DNA from 2 places in the Sphaerisporangium sp. NPDC088356 genome. Region 2 is predicted to be linked to the other one. Evidence: riboswitches for the same ligand, from Rfam matches in the RefSeq annotation. Region 2 holds a riboswitch; the other holds the start of a gene.

Region 1 (6,766 bases), on a different contig from region 2:
CAGAAAGCAGAAGAGCGGCAGCCTTCCGCTGTCGATGATCCGCTCGTGAAACCAGATCCCCACAGGCATCCCCCAGTACCGATGCTACGGTCCCGCCGGGAGTGATCCCCCGGCCGAAGGCCCCCGACCCACGCTAGGCGGGCGACTTTTCGGACCAGGGGTGGTTCAGGGGCGGCTCAGGGGTTTCGTTCTCAGGCCAGGAAAGCGCGCAGGAGCGCGGCGGTCCCCTCCAGGTGCTCCACGACGGCCTTCCTGGCCGCCTCAGGGTCGCCCGCCAGGATCGCGGCGACCATCGCGGCGTGCTGAGCGCCGGAGTGGTCGATGTTGGGCCCGAGCACGGGGATGGCGTTGAGCAGGTCGGTCACCCGCAGCCGGGCGTCCGCGCCGGCCGCCGCCAGCAGGGCCGACCCGGTCAGCTCGGCGATGGACAGGTGGAAGGCCGTGTCGAGCCGCCGGTAGTCGGCGGGCGCGGCGTCGTTGACCTCCGCGAGGCGGCGTTCCAGTGTCGCCTTCTGCTCCTCGGTGAGGTCCATGGTCGCGAGGACCTGGGCCGCACCGCACTCGATCGCCATGCGGAAGGTCAGCGCGTCGGCGAGGTCGGAGGCGCCCATCTCGTTGACGGCCCTGCGCAGGTCGCCCTGGCCCGGATTCGGCGGCTCGTAGACGACGAACGCCCCCCCGTACCGGCCGCGCCGTACGTCGAGGTAGCCGGCGTCCTGCAGCGCCCGGATCGCCTCCCGGAGCGTGACCCGGCTGATGCCGAGCTGGACGGCGAGATCGCGCTCGGCGGGGAGCTTCTCACCGGGGCCGACCACGCCGAGCTTGATCGCCTGGAGCAGCCGCTCCACCGTCTCCTCGAAGGCGTTGCCCGCCCGGACGGGTCGAAGGAGCGCGACGAGCTGGGGCTCGCCCATCGCTTCCCCCCTAGACCGGCTCCAATGGTTCGAGATTAGTCCATTCGATGGCTCAGGTGTCCCGAACCGTTGACGCGGGACGGCCGCTGGTGCTTGCATGCCTCCAATGGTCTGTTTCCAGACTTTTGCCGGAGGGAAGTGCCGTGCTCACCGTCGACCAACTGCGTGAAGAGGTGTCCGCCGGGCGGGTGGACACCGTGCTTCTGGCCATCGTCGACATGCAGGGGCGCCTCCAGGGCAAGCGGCTGTCCGCGCGGTACTTCCTGGAGGAGGTGCTGCAGCACGCCGCCGAAGGATGCAACTACCTCCTCGCCGTGGACATCGACATGAACACCGTCGATGGTTACAGCATGTCGTCGTGGGAGCGCGGCTACGGCGATTTCGTGATGAAGCCCGATCTGGCGACCCTGCGCCGGGTGCCCTGGCAGGAGGGCACGGTCATGCTGATGGCCGACCTGCTCTGGGAGGACGGCTCCGACGTCACCGCCTCCCCCCGCCAGATCCTGCGCGGGCAGCTCGCCCGCCTCGCCGAGCGCGGCTGGGCGGCGTACGTCGGGACCGAGCTGGAGTTCGTGGTCTACAACGACAGCTACGAGAACGCCTGGTCCAAGGCCTACCGCGACCTCACGCCCGCCAACCAGTACAACGTCGACTACTCGCTGCTCGGCGGCGCCCGCGTCGAGCCCCTGCTGCGCCGCATCAGGCTCGGCATGGAGGGCGCGGGGATGTACGTCGAGTCGGCCAAGGGCGAGTGCAACCTCGGGCAGCACGAGATCGCCTTCAGGTTCACAGAGGCGCTCGCCACCTGCGACAACCACTCGATCTACAAGAACGGGGCCAAGGAGATCGCCGCCCAGGAGGGCATGTCGATCACCTTCATGGCCAAGCCGAACCAGCGTGAGGGCAACTCCTGCCACATCCACATCTCCCTGCGCACGGCCGACGGCGAGCCGGTCATGGCGGGAGACGGCGAGCACGGGCTGTCGAAGCTCGGAGAGCACTTCATCGCGGGCCAGCTCGCCGCCATGCGCCAGCTCACGATGCTGTACGCGCCCAACATCAACTCGTACAAGAGGTACGTCCCCGGAAGCTTCGCCCCGACGGCGGTCAAGTGGGGCGTGGACAACCGCACCTGCTCCCTGCGGCTGGTCGGGCACGGGCCCTCACTGCGCATCGAGAACCGCGTGCCGGGCGGGGACGTCAACCCCTACCTCGCGGTGTCGGCGCTGGTCGCCGCGGGCCTGCACGGCATCGAGAACGAGCTGCCGCTGGAGGAAGCGTACGGCGGCAACGCCTACACGGCGGGCGCAGAAACCGTGCCCACCACGCTGCGCGACGCGCTCGCCCTGTGGGAGGGTTCGAAGATCGCCAAGGACGCGCTGGGCGAGCAGGTCGTCGAGCACTACGCGAACAACGCCCGTGTCGAGCTGGCCGCCTTCGACGCGGCGGTCACCGACTGGGAGCTTTTCCGGGGATTCGAGCGGATGTGACATGAAGATCATCAACCCTGCCAACGAGGACGTGCTCGCCGACGTCGAGCTCGCCGACCTGGCCGAGACCGACCGCGCGGTGGAGCGTGCCAGGAAGGCGTTCCCCGCCTGGCGCGAGGTGGCGCCCGGCGACCGCGCGCGGCTGCTCCGCCGCTTCGCCGACCTGGTCGACCGCCACGGCGACGAGCTGGCCGGCCTGGAGCTCGCCAACGCGGGCCACCCGATCGGCAACGCCCGCTGGGAGGCGGGCAACGTCCGTGACGTGCTGCACTTCTACGCGGGCGCGCCCGAGCGCAACCACGGCAAGCAGATCCCGGTGGCGGGCGGGGTGGACATCACGTTCGCCGAGCCGCTCGGCGTCGTCGGGGTGATCGTCCCGTGGAACTTCCCCATGGTGATCATGACCTGGGGCGCCGCCCCGGCGCTCGCGGCCGGGAACACCGTCATCGTGAAACCCGCCGAGTGGACCCCGCTGACCGCTTTGAGGCTGGCGGAGCTGGCCCTCGAAGCCGGCCTCCCCGAGGGGGTGCTCCAGGTGCTGCCTGGAGCAGGGGAGGTCGCGGGTGCCCGGCTCGTGGAGCACCCCGGCGTCAACAAGATCGTGTTCACCGGGTCGACCGAGGTCGGGAAGCTGATCGCGGCCAGGTGCGCCGAGAACGTCAAGCGGCTCACGCTGGAGCTCGGCGGCAAGAGCGCCAACGTGGTCTTCGCCGACGCCGACCTGGAACAGGCCGCGGCGAGCGCCCCCTCGGCGGTCTTCGACAACAGCGGCCAGGACTGCTGCGCGCGCTCGCGGATCCTCGTGGAGCGCCCGGTGTACGACGAGTTCCTCGACCGGCTCGGCCGGGCCGTCGAGGGTCTGACGGTGGGCGATCCGCTGGATCCCGGCACGGACATGGGGCCACTGATCAGCGCCGAGCACCGCGAGCGGGTGGCGTCTTTCGTCACCGGAACGCCGCGCTTCCAGGGCTCGTGCCCGTCCGGCAAAGGGTTCTGGTTCCCGCCGACCGTGCTGACCCACGAGTCGCTGGACGACCGCGCGTTCACCGACGAGATCTTCGGGCCGGTCGTGAGCGTGGTCCCGTTCGAGGACGAGGCGGCAGCCGTACAGATCGCCAATAACACGAAATATGGCCTTTCGGGGTCTATCTGGACCCGGGACGTGGGACGGGCCCTCCGGGTGGCCCGCGCGGTCGAGGCGGGGAACCTCTCGGTCAACTCCCACTCGTCCGTGAGGTACTGGACACCATTCGGCGGGTTCAAGCAGTCCGGCCTCGGCCGGGAGCTCGGGCCGGACGCGCTGGCCGCCTTCACCGAGACCAAGAACGTCTTCATCGCCCACTGATCAAAGGGCTGAAGATCCACGACTGATCCAAGCACCAGGGAGTTCGTCACCATGCAACGTCTGCGGGACCGCGTCGCCGTCATCACGGGGGCGGCGGGCGGCATCGGCCTCGCCACGGCTCGCCGCTTCGCCGAGGAGGGCGCGAAGGTCGTGTGCGCCGACCTCGACGAGGAGGGCGGCGCCAAGCTGGCGGACGAGGTGGGCGGCCTGTTCGTCCGCACCGACGTCACCAGCGAGGAGGACGTCAGCCGGATGTTCGAGACGGCCTTCGAGGCCTACGGCAGCGTGGACATCGCCTTCAACAACGCGGGCATCTCCCCTCCCGACGACGACTCGATCCTGACCACCGGCATCGAGGCCTGGCGGCGTGTTCAGGACGTCAACCTGACCAGCGTGTACCTCTGCTGCAAGCACGCCATCCCGTACATGCGGCGGCAGGGCAAGGGCTCGATCATCAACACCGCGTCGTTCGTGGCGGTGATGGGCTCCGCGACGTCCCAGATCTCCTACACCGCCTCCAAGGGCGGCGTGCTCGCCATGTCGCGCGAGCTGGGCGTCCAGTTCGCCCGCGAGGGCATCAGGGTCAACGCGCTGTGCCCAGGGCCGGTCAACACCCCGCTGCTGCAGGAGCTGTTCGCCAAGGACCCCGAGCGCGCCCAGCGGCGCCTCGTCCACATCCCGGTGGGCCGCTTCGCCGAGGCCTCCGAGATCGCCGCCGCCGTCGCGTTCCTCGCCTCGGACGACGCGAGCTTCATCACCGGTGCCGAGTTCCTGGTGGACGGCGGCATCTCCGGCGCCTACGTGACCCCGCAGTAGCCCGTGCCGCGTCCCGTCATCGGCATCACGTGCTACGTCGAGCCCGCCGCCTTCACCGTGTGGCGGATGCCGGCCGCGCTGCTGCCGTACAACTACGTCGAGCACGTCGTCAGGGCGGGAGGCCAGCCGGTCATCCTGCCCCCGGCGGGCGACCCCGCGCCGCTGGTCGAGCGGCTGGACGGCCTGATCGTGGCGGGCGGCGGTGACGTCGATCCCGGCAGGTACGACGAGCCGCCGCACCACCAAACCGGATACGTCCGCAAATTTCGCGATGAGGCGGAGTTTGGGTTGGTCGGCGCGGCGCTGGAGGCGGAGCTGCCGTTCCTCGGCATCTGCCGGGGCCTGCAGGTGCTGAACGTGTCACTCGGCGGCAGCCTCCACCAGCACCTGCCCGACGTGGTGGGCCACAGCGGCCACTCCCCCGCCCCCGGCGAGTTCGGCCACCTGCCCGTACGGCTGGCGCCGGGCAGCAGGGTCGCAGACGCACTGGGGGCCGGGAAGGCCGCCGCCGCCCACTACCACCACCAGGCCGCCGACCGCCTCGGCGAGGGCCTCACGGTGTCCGCCACCTCGGACGACGGCACGGTGGAGGCGGTGGAGCTCGCCGGACATCCCTTCGCCCTGGCGGTCCAGTGGCATCCCGAGACGGGCCAGGAAGGCCACCTGTTCGAAGCTCTGGTCACCGCCGCGACGACCGGCCGGCCTTGGTAAGGTGAGCGGGAACACCGATGATCCCGTGCGGGAGAGCGTCCTGACATCCGGTCAGGACCCCTGAAGGAGCAAGTCCTCCCCGCGAACCTCACAAGGCAAAGGACCGCGCGGGCCAGGTGATCTCTGGAAAGCAGGCCCCCTCCACGGGGCCTCGCCGAAGGTGAAAGTCCGGTAAAACCCGGGCGAAACTCTCAGGCACCGATGACAGAGGGGGAGGATGCTCTCATCCAACCCTGTCTGAGGTGCGCATCATGTCCAGACCCACACCGCTCCGCGAGGTGCACGAGAGCCTCGGCGCGACGCTCACCGACTTCGCCGGCTGGCTGATGCCGCTGCGCTACGGCAGCGAGTCCGCCGAGCACAACGCAGTGCGTACGGCCGCCGGGCTGTTCGACCTCTCCCACATGGGCGAGATCTTCGTCACCGGACCGCAGGCGGGCCAGGCGCTGGACCACGCGCTGGTCGGCCACCTGTCCGTGCTCGAGCCCGGCCGCGCCCGCTACACCATGATCTGCGCCGCCGACGGCGGTGTGCTGGACGACCTGATCGTCTACCGCCTGGCCGACGAGGAGTTCCTCGTCGTGGCCAACGCCTCCAACTACGAGCGGGTGGCCGCCGAGCTGACCGAGCGGGCACAGGGGTTCGGCGCCGAGGTCGACGACCGTTCCGACCGCTACGCGCTGATCGCCATCCAGGGACCGTGCGCCCAGGAGATCCTCAGCACCCTCACCGATGCCGACCTGACCGGCCTGAAGTACTACGCGGGGCTGCCGGGCACCGTCGCCGGAGCCGAGGCCCTCATCGCCCGCACCGGGTACACCGGCGAGGACGGCTTCGAGCTCTTCGTCGCCGGGCAGGACGCCGTGCCGCTGTGGCAGGAGCTCACCAAGGCAGGCGACGCGTTCGACCTGCGCCCCGCCGGGCTGTCCGCCCGCGACACGCTCCGCCTCGAAGCGGGCATGCCGCTGTACGGCAACGAGCTGAACGCCGGGCTTACCCCCTTCGACGCCGGCCTCGGCCGGGTCGTGAAGTTCGACAAGCCGGGCGACTTCGTCGGCCGCGCGGCGCTCGCGCCGCTCAAGGACGTCCCTCCGCGACGGCGCCTCGCCGGGCTGGTCGCGCGGGGCCGCCGAGTGCCGCGCCACGGCTACCCCGTGGTGCTGCTGACTGACGGCACCGTCGTTGGGGAGGTCACCAGCGGCGCGCCCTCGCAGTCCCTCGGCAAGCCGATCGCGATGGCCTACGTGGACATCAACGTGTCCGAAGGGCTCGCGGTCGACATCCGTGGTAGCCATGAACCGGTCGACGTGGTTGACCTGCCTTTTTACCGGAGGAGCATGTGAGCAGCATTCCCGAGGAGCTCAGCTACACCAAGGAGCACGAGTGGGTGGCCGGGCTCGACGACGGCCTCACCGTGACCGTGGGGATCACGGCGTTCGCCGCCGACGCGCTGGGTGACGTGGTCTACGTCCAACTGCCGGAGACGGGTG
Region 2 (6,766 bases):
TGATCAGGAGGACGAGGTCGAGAAGTTCCGCGAGTTCCTGGACACGATCACACCCGAGGACTTCGGTCGTGCGGGTTAACCATATCGGGCATTTACGCTTCACGACGCGCCGGGCGGGATCGTTGACTGAGGATCGCGCCAGTCCTACGGTGCAAGGGAAACCACGGTTGTAATTCACGAACCCCCAGATCAGACCGTGGGATGAGAGAAAGCCGGAGGTCCGCAGTGGCGGTCAGCAGCGGCGAGGGAAAGACGGCCGGCCAGCATGATCCGGCCCAGCGCCAGTCGGCGCGGGAGCGCGCGGGTGAGCAGGGCCTGTTGTTCGACGAGCGGCCGGCGTCGCTGCCCGCCGACGTGGGTTACCGCGGCCCGACGGCGTGCTCGGCGGCCGGCATCACCTACCGCCAGCTCGACTACTGGGCGAGAACCCAGCTGGTCGAGCCGTCGGTACGGGCCGCGCAGGGCTCGGGGTCGCAACGGCTCTACAGCTTCCGCGACATCCTCGTTCTCAAGGTGGTCAAGCGCCTGCTCGACACCGGGGTGTCGCTCCAGCAGATACGCACCGCGGTGCAGCATCTGCGGGAGCGCGGGGTCAACGACCTGGCGCAGATCACGCTGATGAGCGACGGCGTGAGCGTCTACGAGTGCACCTCGGCCGACGAGGTGATCGATCTGCTCGAGGGCGGCCAGGGCGTGTTCGGCATCGCCTTGGGCGGGGTCTGGCGCGAGGTCGAGGGATCTTTGGCGGAGCTGCCGGGGGAACGCGCGGAGCCGGCCGACCGGGACTCCATGGAGGAGCACCCGGGTGACGAGCTGGCTCGGCGCAGGAAGGCCCGCAAGACCGGATGACCTCGATCATGTCTGCCGCGTGGGGCGGTGGCCAGGTCGGTGGAGATCTCGGTGTGACGGGGCTGGATCTTTGCGAACCCGCAGGTCAGGGGTAAAGTCCGGCACATGGGGACGATAGGGGTAGCCCCTTACTCGGGGCGGGACGGTACGATTGGCGCAAGGCTTATGACCCTGTGCGGGAGAGTCCCTGGCACGGGCCGGTTCCGCGCTCCACGCGGTGCCGGCGTGTGACTCGGGCGCCGAAGGAGCAACCTCCCCGGAATCTCTCAGGCCCACGTACCGCACGGGTGAGGCGACTCTGGAAAGTAGACGTGCCCGCCAGGCGTGTCTCACCGACGGTGCAAATCCGCTTTTATGCGGATGAAGCTCTCAGGTCGCGATGAGAATGTCGCGCTGACAGAGGGGGAGACCCGGCATACGGTGCGCTCCAAGCGCCGGTCTCCACACCCTCAGGAGGGCCCCATGACCGATCGGTCACCGCTTCGCGACCTGTCCGCACCGCCCTTCGCCACCCGGCACATCGGCCCGGCGGACGCCGACCAGGCGCGCATGCTGGAGGCCGTGGGCTACGAGTCGGTCGCCGACCTGATCGCCCTGGCGGTGCCCGGGGTGATCCGTGCCGAGGGCCCGCTCGACCTGCCGGACGCGGCGAGCGAGACCGAGGCCATCGCCGAGCTGCGGGCGCTCGCCTCCCGCAACCAGGTGCTGACCTCGATGATCGGGCTCGGCTACCACGACACGATCACCCCGGCGGTCATCCGGCGCAACCTGCTGGAGAACCCTGGCTGGTACACCGCCTACACGCCCTACCAGCCGGAGATCTCGCAGGGACGCCTCGAGGCCCTTTTGAACTTCCAGACCGTGATCAGCGACCTGGCCGGGCTCGACGTCGCCGGCGCCTCGCTGCTCGACGAGGCCACGGCCGCGGCGGAGGCCATGACGCTGGTCCGCCGCGCCGGCCGTGCCAAGAGCCCGGTGTTCGTCGTGGACGCCGACGCGCTCCCGCAGACCAAGGCGGTGCTGGCCACCCGCGCCGAGCCGCTCGGCATCGAGCTCCTCGAGGCCGACCTCCGCCACGGCCTGCCCGAAGGCGAGCTGTTCGGCGTGCTCGTCCAGTACCCCGGCGCGAGCGGCGAGATCAAGGACTTCCGCGCGGTCGCCGACGAGGCCCACGCCCGCGGCGCGCTGGTCGTCGCCGCCGCCGACCTTCTCGCGCTGACGCTGGTCGAGGCGCCCGGCTCCATGGGCGCCGACATCGCCGTCGGCTCCTCCCAGCGTTTCGGCGTGCCCTTCGGGTTCGGCGGCCCGCACGCCGCGTACATGGCGGTCCGCGAGGGGCTCCAGCGGCAGATGCCCGGCCGCCTGGTCGGGGTGTCGCAGGACGCCGACGGCCGCCCCGCCTACCGGCTGGCCCTGCAGACCCGCGAGCAGCACATCCGCCGGGAGAAGTCCACCAGCAACATCTGCACGGCGCAGGTGCTGCTCGCCGTGATCGCCGGCATGTACGCCGTGTACCACGGTCCCGAGGGGCTCAGGCGCATCGCCCAGCGCACCCACCGGCACGCCGCCGTCCTGGCGGCGGGGCTGCGGGGCGCCGACGTCGAGGTCGTGCACGACGACTTCTTCGACACCGTGCTGGCCCGCGTCCCCGGCCGTGCCGCCGAGATCGTCGCGGCGGCCCGCGACAGGGGCGTCAACCTGCGCCTCGCCGACGCCGACCACGTGGGCGTCTCCTGCGACGAGAAGACCACGGCAGGCGACCTGCGGGCGGTCTGGGAGGCGTTCGGCCTCACCGGCATCGTGCTGGACGACCTGGACACCGCCACCTCCGACGCGCTGCCCGCCGAGCTGCTGCGGAGCACCGATTTCCTCACCCACCCGGTGTTCCACTCCCACCGCTCCGAGACGGCGATGCTCCGCTATCTCCGCAGACTTCAGGACAAGGACATCGCGCTCGACCGGTCGATGATCCCCCTGGGCTCCTGCACGATGAAGCTCAACGCCACGACCGAGATGGAGCCGATCAGCTGGCCCGAGCTCGCCGGGATCCACCCCTACGCCCCCGCCGACCAGGTCGAGGGCTACCTGCGGCTCATCAAGGACCTGGAGGGCTGGCTGGCCGAGGTCACCGGGTACGACGCCGTCTCGCTGCAGCCCAACGCGGGCTCCCAGGGCGAGTTCGCCGGCCTGCTCGCGATCCGCGCCTACCACAGGGCCAACGGCGACAACGAGCGCGACGTGTGCCTCATCCCGTCGTCGGCCCACGGCACCAACGCCGCCAGCGCCGTCATGGCGGGCATGCGGGTCGTCGTGGTCGCCTGCGACGACGAGGGCAACGTCGACGTCCCCGACCTCATCGCCAAGATCGACAAGCACAGCGACCGGCTGGCGGCGATCATGGTGACCTACCCCTCAACGCACGGGGTGTTCGAGGAGACGATCACCGAGATCTGCGACCGCGTCCACCAGGCCGGCGGGCAGGTCTACGTCGACGGCGCCAACCTCAACGCCCTGGTCGGGCTGGCCAAGCCCGGATCGTTCGGCGCGGACGTCTCCCACCTGAACCTCCACAAGACGTTCTGCATCCCGCACGGCGGCGGCGGTCCCGGCGTGGGCCCGGTGGCGGTCCGCTCCCACCTGGCGCCCTACCTGCCCGGCCATCCGCTGGAGGACAGCCCGGTGGGCCCGGTCTCGGCCGCGCCCTTCGGGTCGGCCGGCATCCTGCCGATCTCGTGGGCCTATGTCCGGATGATGGGCGCCGACGGGCTCAAAGCGGCCACCGAGCAGGCGATCCTGTCGGCCAACTACCTGGCGCGGCGGCTCGCCCCGCACTACCCGGTGCTCTACACCGGCCGCGAAGGCCTGGTCGCCCACGAGTGCATCGTCGACCTGCGCCAGATCACCAAGGAGACCGGCGTCACGGTCGACGACGTCGCCAAGCGCCTGGTCGACTACGGCTTCCACGCGCCCACGATGTCGTTCCCTGTGGCGGGCACCCTGATGATCGAGCCGACCGAGAGCGAGGACCTCGCCGAGCTCGACCGGTTCTGCGACGCGATGATCGCGATCCGCGAGGAGATCGCCAAGGTCGCCTCCGGGGCGTACGACAAGGCCGACAACCCGCTGCGCAACGCCCCGCACACGGCCGACTGCCTGGTGGCGGACGACTGGGAGCACCCCTACACCCGCACCGAGGCCGCCTACCCCGTGGCGGCCCTTCGCGAGGCGAAGTACTGGTCGCCGGTCCGGCGCATCGACCAGGCGTACGGCGACCGCAACCTCGTGTGCTCCTGCCCCCCGCTGGAGGCATACGAAGACTAGGCGACCAGCCTCGGGCGCCCGTCCGCATCGGCATAATATGTCGCGCGCGACGGCGCGCCCGCGTCGCGAGGCCCGGGGAACCCCCTATCCGGAGAAGAGGTCCCGATGGCGGCGCACGAGGTGCAGTCCGGGCGGCCGATCGACGACGCGCGGCGGCTGGCCGAGAGCGGTGAGCTCGACGCGGCGGCCGAGATCTTCGCCGAGCTGGTCGCCGACGAGCAGGAGGCCGACCGGGCGCAGGCGGCCGTCGGCCTCGCCGTCGTGCTGGAGCAGCGCGGCGACGTGGCGGGGGCCAGGGCCGCGGCCCGCACGGCCCTCGCCACCGGCCACCCGGAGTACGCCGCCCAGGCGGCCTGCCACCTGGCGCGCGGGTTCGAGAAGGAGAACATGACCGACCAGGCGCGTGCCGCCTGGCAGGCCGTGATCGGCGTCGGCACCCCGGCCTACCTGCCCGCGGCGCACATGGCCCTGGCGCGCATCGCCGCGCGCCAGGGGGACGACAGGGAGGCCGAGGCGTCGCTGCGCGCGGCGCTCGCCACCCGCGACCCCGGCACCGGCTCCCTGGCCGCACAGCGGCTCGCCGAGTACCTCCTGGCCGAGGGCGTGCCGGGGGAGGCCGCCGACGTGCTGATCGAGGCGCTCGACGTGCCGGGCATCGCCGACTCCGGCCGGCTGCGGGTGCTGCTCGGCATCGCCCATCTCGACATGGCCTGCGGGGAGTTCGCCGCCGCCGCCGAGGGCGGCCAGGACACCGACAGCGCCGCGCTGGCCATCGAGCTGCTCGCCCGCGTCCTCCCGCTGCGCGGGCGCGACGCCGACGCCGAGACGGTGTGGACGTACGGCCTGGAGCATCCAGACGAGGGCGTGGCCGAGCAGGTGCGCCTGCGCCTGCACCGCGACGAGGAGCCCGGGGACGGCGACTAGGCACGCGCCGGGGCGAGCGCCGCGCGGCGTGACCGTGGGCGTGCGGGGCTCAGCGGCGGCGGCGGCCGAACGCCGCGGCCATGTTGACCAGGATGATGCCGGTCCAGGCGAGGAACAGTCCCGCGGGGCCCGCCTGCGTGGCGGCGATCGCCGTCAGCGGGACGCCGATGCCGAGCGACCCGAGGGCGATCGGGATCGTGCCGTCGCCCTGCTTGTGCGGCTTGGGCCGGCCGGGAGGAGCGCCGTGCGGCGGGGCGTAGCCGTGGGGGTCGGGGTAGCCCTGGTAGCCGTTCTGGGCGGCGACCTCGGCCCGCACGCGCGCGTCGATCGTGGAGTCGATCTTCTCCAGGAAGGACTCGATCAGCGCGTGCTCGTAGTCGGGGCCGAGGTCACGACGGGCCCCGACGGTCGCGCGAAGCTCGTCGCGGGGGAGTGAGTTGTCCGGCACGCTACCAATCTGGCACAGACACGCCACCGGGGGCATCCCCCGCGAGAAGGAGACCTGTCGTTCCCGGGTACGGTGTCGGCCATGCGCATCGTGACGCCCGCCGGGCCGGCGATCGTGGAGGTGGACGAGGTGCCCGACCCGCGGTTCCTGTTCGTGCTCACGCACGGGTCGGCCGGGGGAGTGGAGGCGCCCGACCTGCTGGCCGTGCGCGACGCGGTGTGCGCGATCGGGGGTACGGTCGCGCGGGTCCTGCAGCCCTTCAGGGTGGCCGGCGCCCGCGCGCCGGGGTCGGCGGTCAGGCAGGACGAGGCGTGGACCGCGCTGGTGGCCGAGATCCGCGAGAGGTTCCCCGGCCTCGCCCTGGTGCAGGGCGGCCGGAGCAACGGGGCCCGGGTGGCCTGCCGCACGGCCCGCGCGGCCGGAGCCGAGGCGGTCGTCGCGCTGGCCTTCCCCCTGCACCCGCCGGGCAGGCCCGAGCGCTCGCGGGCGGGCGAACTGCGCGAGGCGGGCGTCGATGTGCTCGTGGTCAGCGGTGACCGCGACCGTTTCGGCGTGCCGGAAGAGGCGGATACGACACGCCTGATCGTGCTCGCCGGTGAGGGACATGACCTCGGCAAAAACCCCGCCCAGGTGGGCGAGGTCGTGGCGAGCTGGCTCTGCCCCCGTTTTCCTGATCTCAGGCGGCGCTGATGGCCAGGTCGGTGGGACGGTGCGGGGCGATGACCGCGCCGTTGGGCAGGAGCTCCCCGGTGTCCTCGAAAAGCACGATGCCGTTGCACAACAGGCTCCACCCCTGCTCGGGGTGTGCCGCGATCGTGCGGGCGGCTTCGCGGTCCGGCGCGGTGGTGCTCGGACAGGACGGCTCATGCGGGCACATCGGCGTGCCTCCGGTTTTCTCTCTCGATCTGGTGCTCGGCCGGGAGTGCCCGCGCCGGTGTCTGTCTCCGGGCGGATCCCCCACCCCCGTTGGACGGGGACGAGCGCTGTGTGGTTGACGTGTGCGATGCCGCACACCTACAGAGTAAGTGTGCTGCGGGTCACACGCGGGCGACATAGCCCGTTGGGACGGTTTCGATCCTTCGAATAGGGGGTCCGGGGGGGGTCCAAAAGGCTGGTTCGACGCTGTGACCTGCGACACAAGCGTGCCCCACCGAAGATAACGGTCCAAGCACGACTCGCCGCCGAACCGATAAACGGAGGGTTACATCTCCGCAAGGCCCCTGA

Evidence for each region. Region 2 has a riboswitch for glycine ahead of gcvP (aminomethyl-transferring glycine dehydrogenase). Riboswitches for the same ligand answer to the same signal wherever they lie in the genome.
Region 1: another riboswitch for glycine. It lies ahead of gcvT (glycine cleavage system aminomethyltransferase GcvT); the one in region 2 lies ahead of gcvP (aminomethyl-transferring glycine dehydrogenase).

The regions. Positions count from the first base shown of each region.
Region 1 is NZ_JBFBIK010000007.1:1,335-8,100, reverse strand. Features, by position in the region: gene AB0O34_RS04710 (hypothetical protein) at 1-63, opposite strand, end outside; gene AB0O34_RS04705 (FCD domain-containing protein) at 192-914, opposite strand; gene AB0O34_RS04700 (glutamine synthetase family protein) at 1,058-2,404, shown strand; gene AB0O34_RS04695 (aldehyde dehydrogenase family protein) at 2,406-3,749, shown strand; gene AB0O34_RS04690 (3-oxoacyl-ACP reductase) at 3,801-4,565, shown strand; gene AB0O34_RS04685 (gamma-glutamyl-gamma-aminobutyrate hydrolase family protein) at 4,569-5,276, shown strand; glycine riboswitch at 5,295-5,392, shown strand; gene gcvT (glycine cleavage system aminomethyltransferase GcvT) at 5,528-6,619, shown strand; gene gcvH (glycine cleavage system protein GcvH) at 6,616-6,766, shown strand, end outside.
Region 2 is NZ_JBFBIK010000060.1:23,765-30,530, reverse strand. Features, by position in the region: gene AB0O34_RS21975 (bifunctional nuclease family protein) at 1-79, shown strand, start outside; gene AB0O34_RS21970 (MerR family transcriptional regulator) at 226-849, shown strand; glycine riboswitch at 1,016-1,141, shown strand; gene gcvP (aminomethyl-transferring glycine dehydrogenase) at 1,312-4,170, shown strand; gene AB0O34_RS21960 (hypothetical protein) at 4,276-5,094, shown strand; gene AB0O34_RS21955 (hypothetical protein) at 5,144-5,542, opposite strand; gene AB0O34_RS21950 (alpha/beta family hydrolase) at 5,624-6,232, shown strand; gene AB0O34_RS21945 (DUF5999 family protein) at 6,219-6,419, opposite strand; gene AB0O34_RS21940 (TetR/AcrR family transcriptional regulator C-terminal domain-containing protein) at 6,744-6,766, opposite strand, start outside.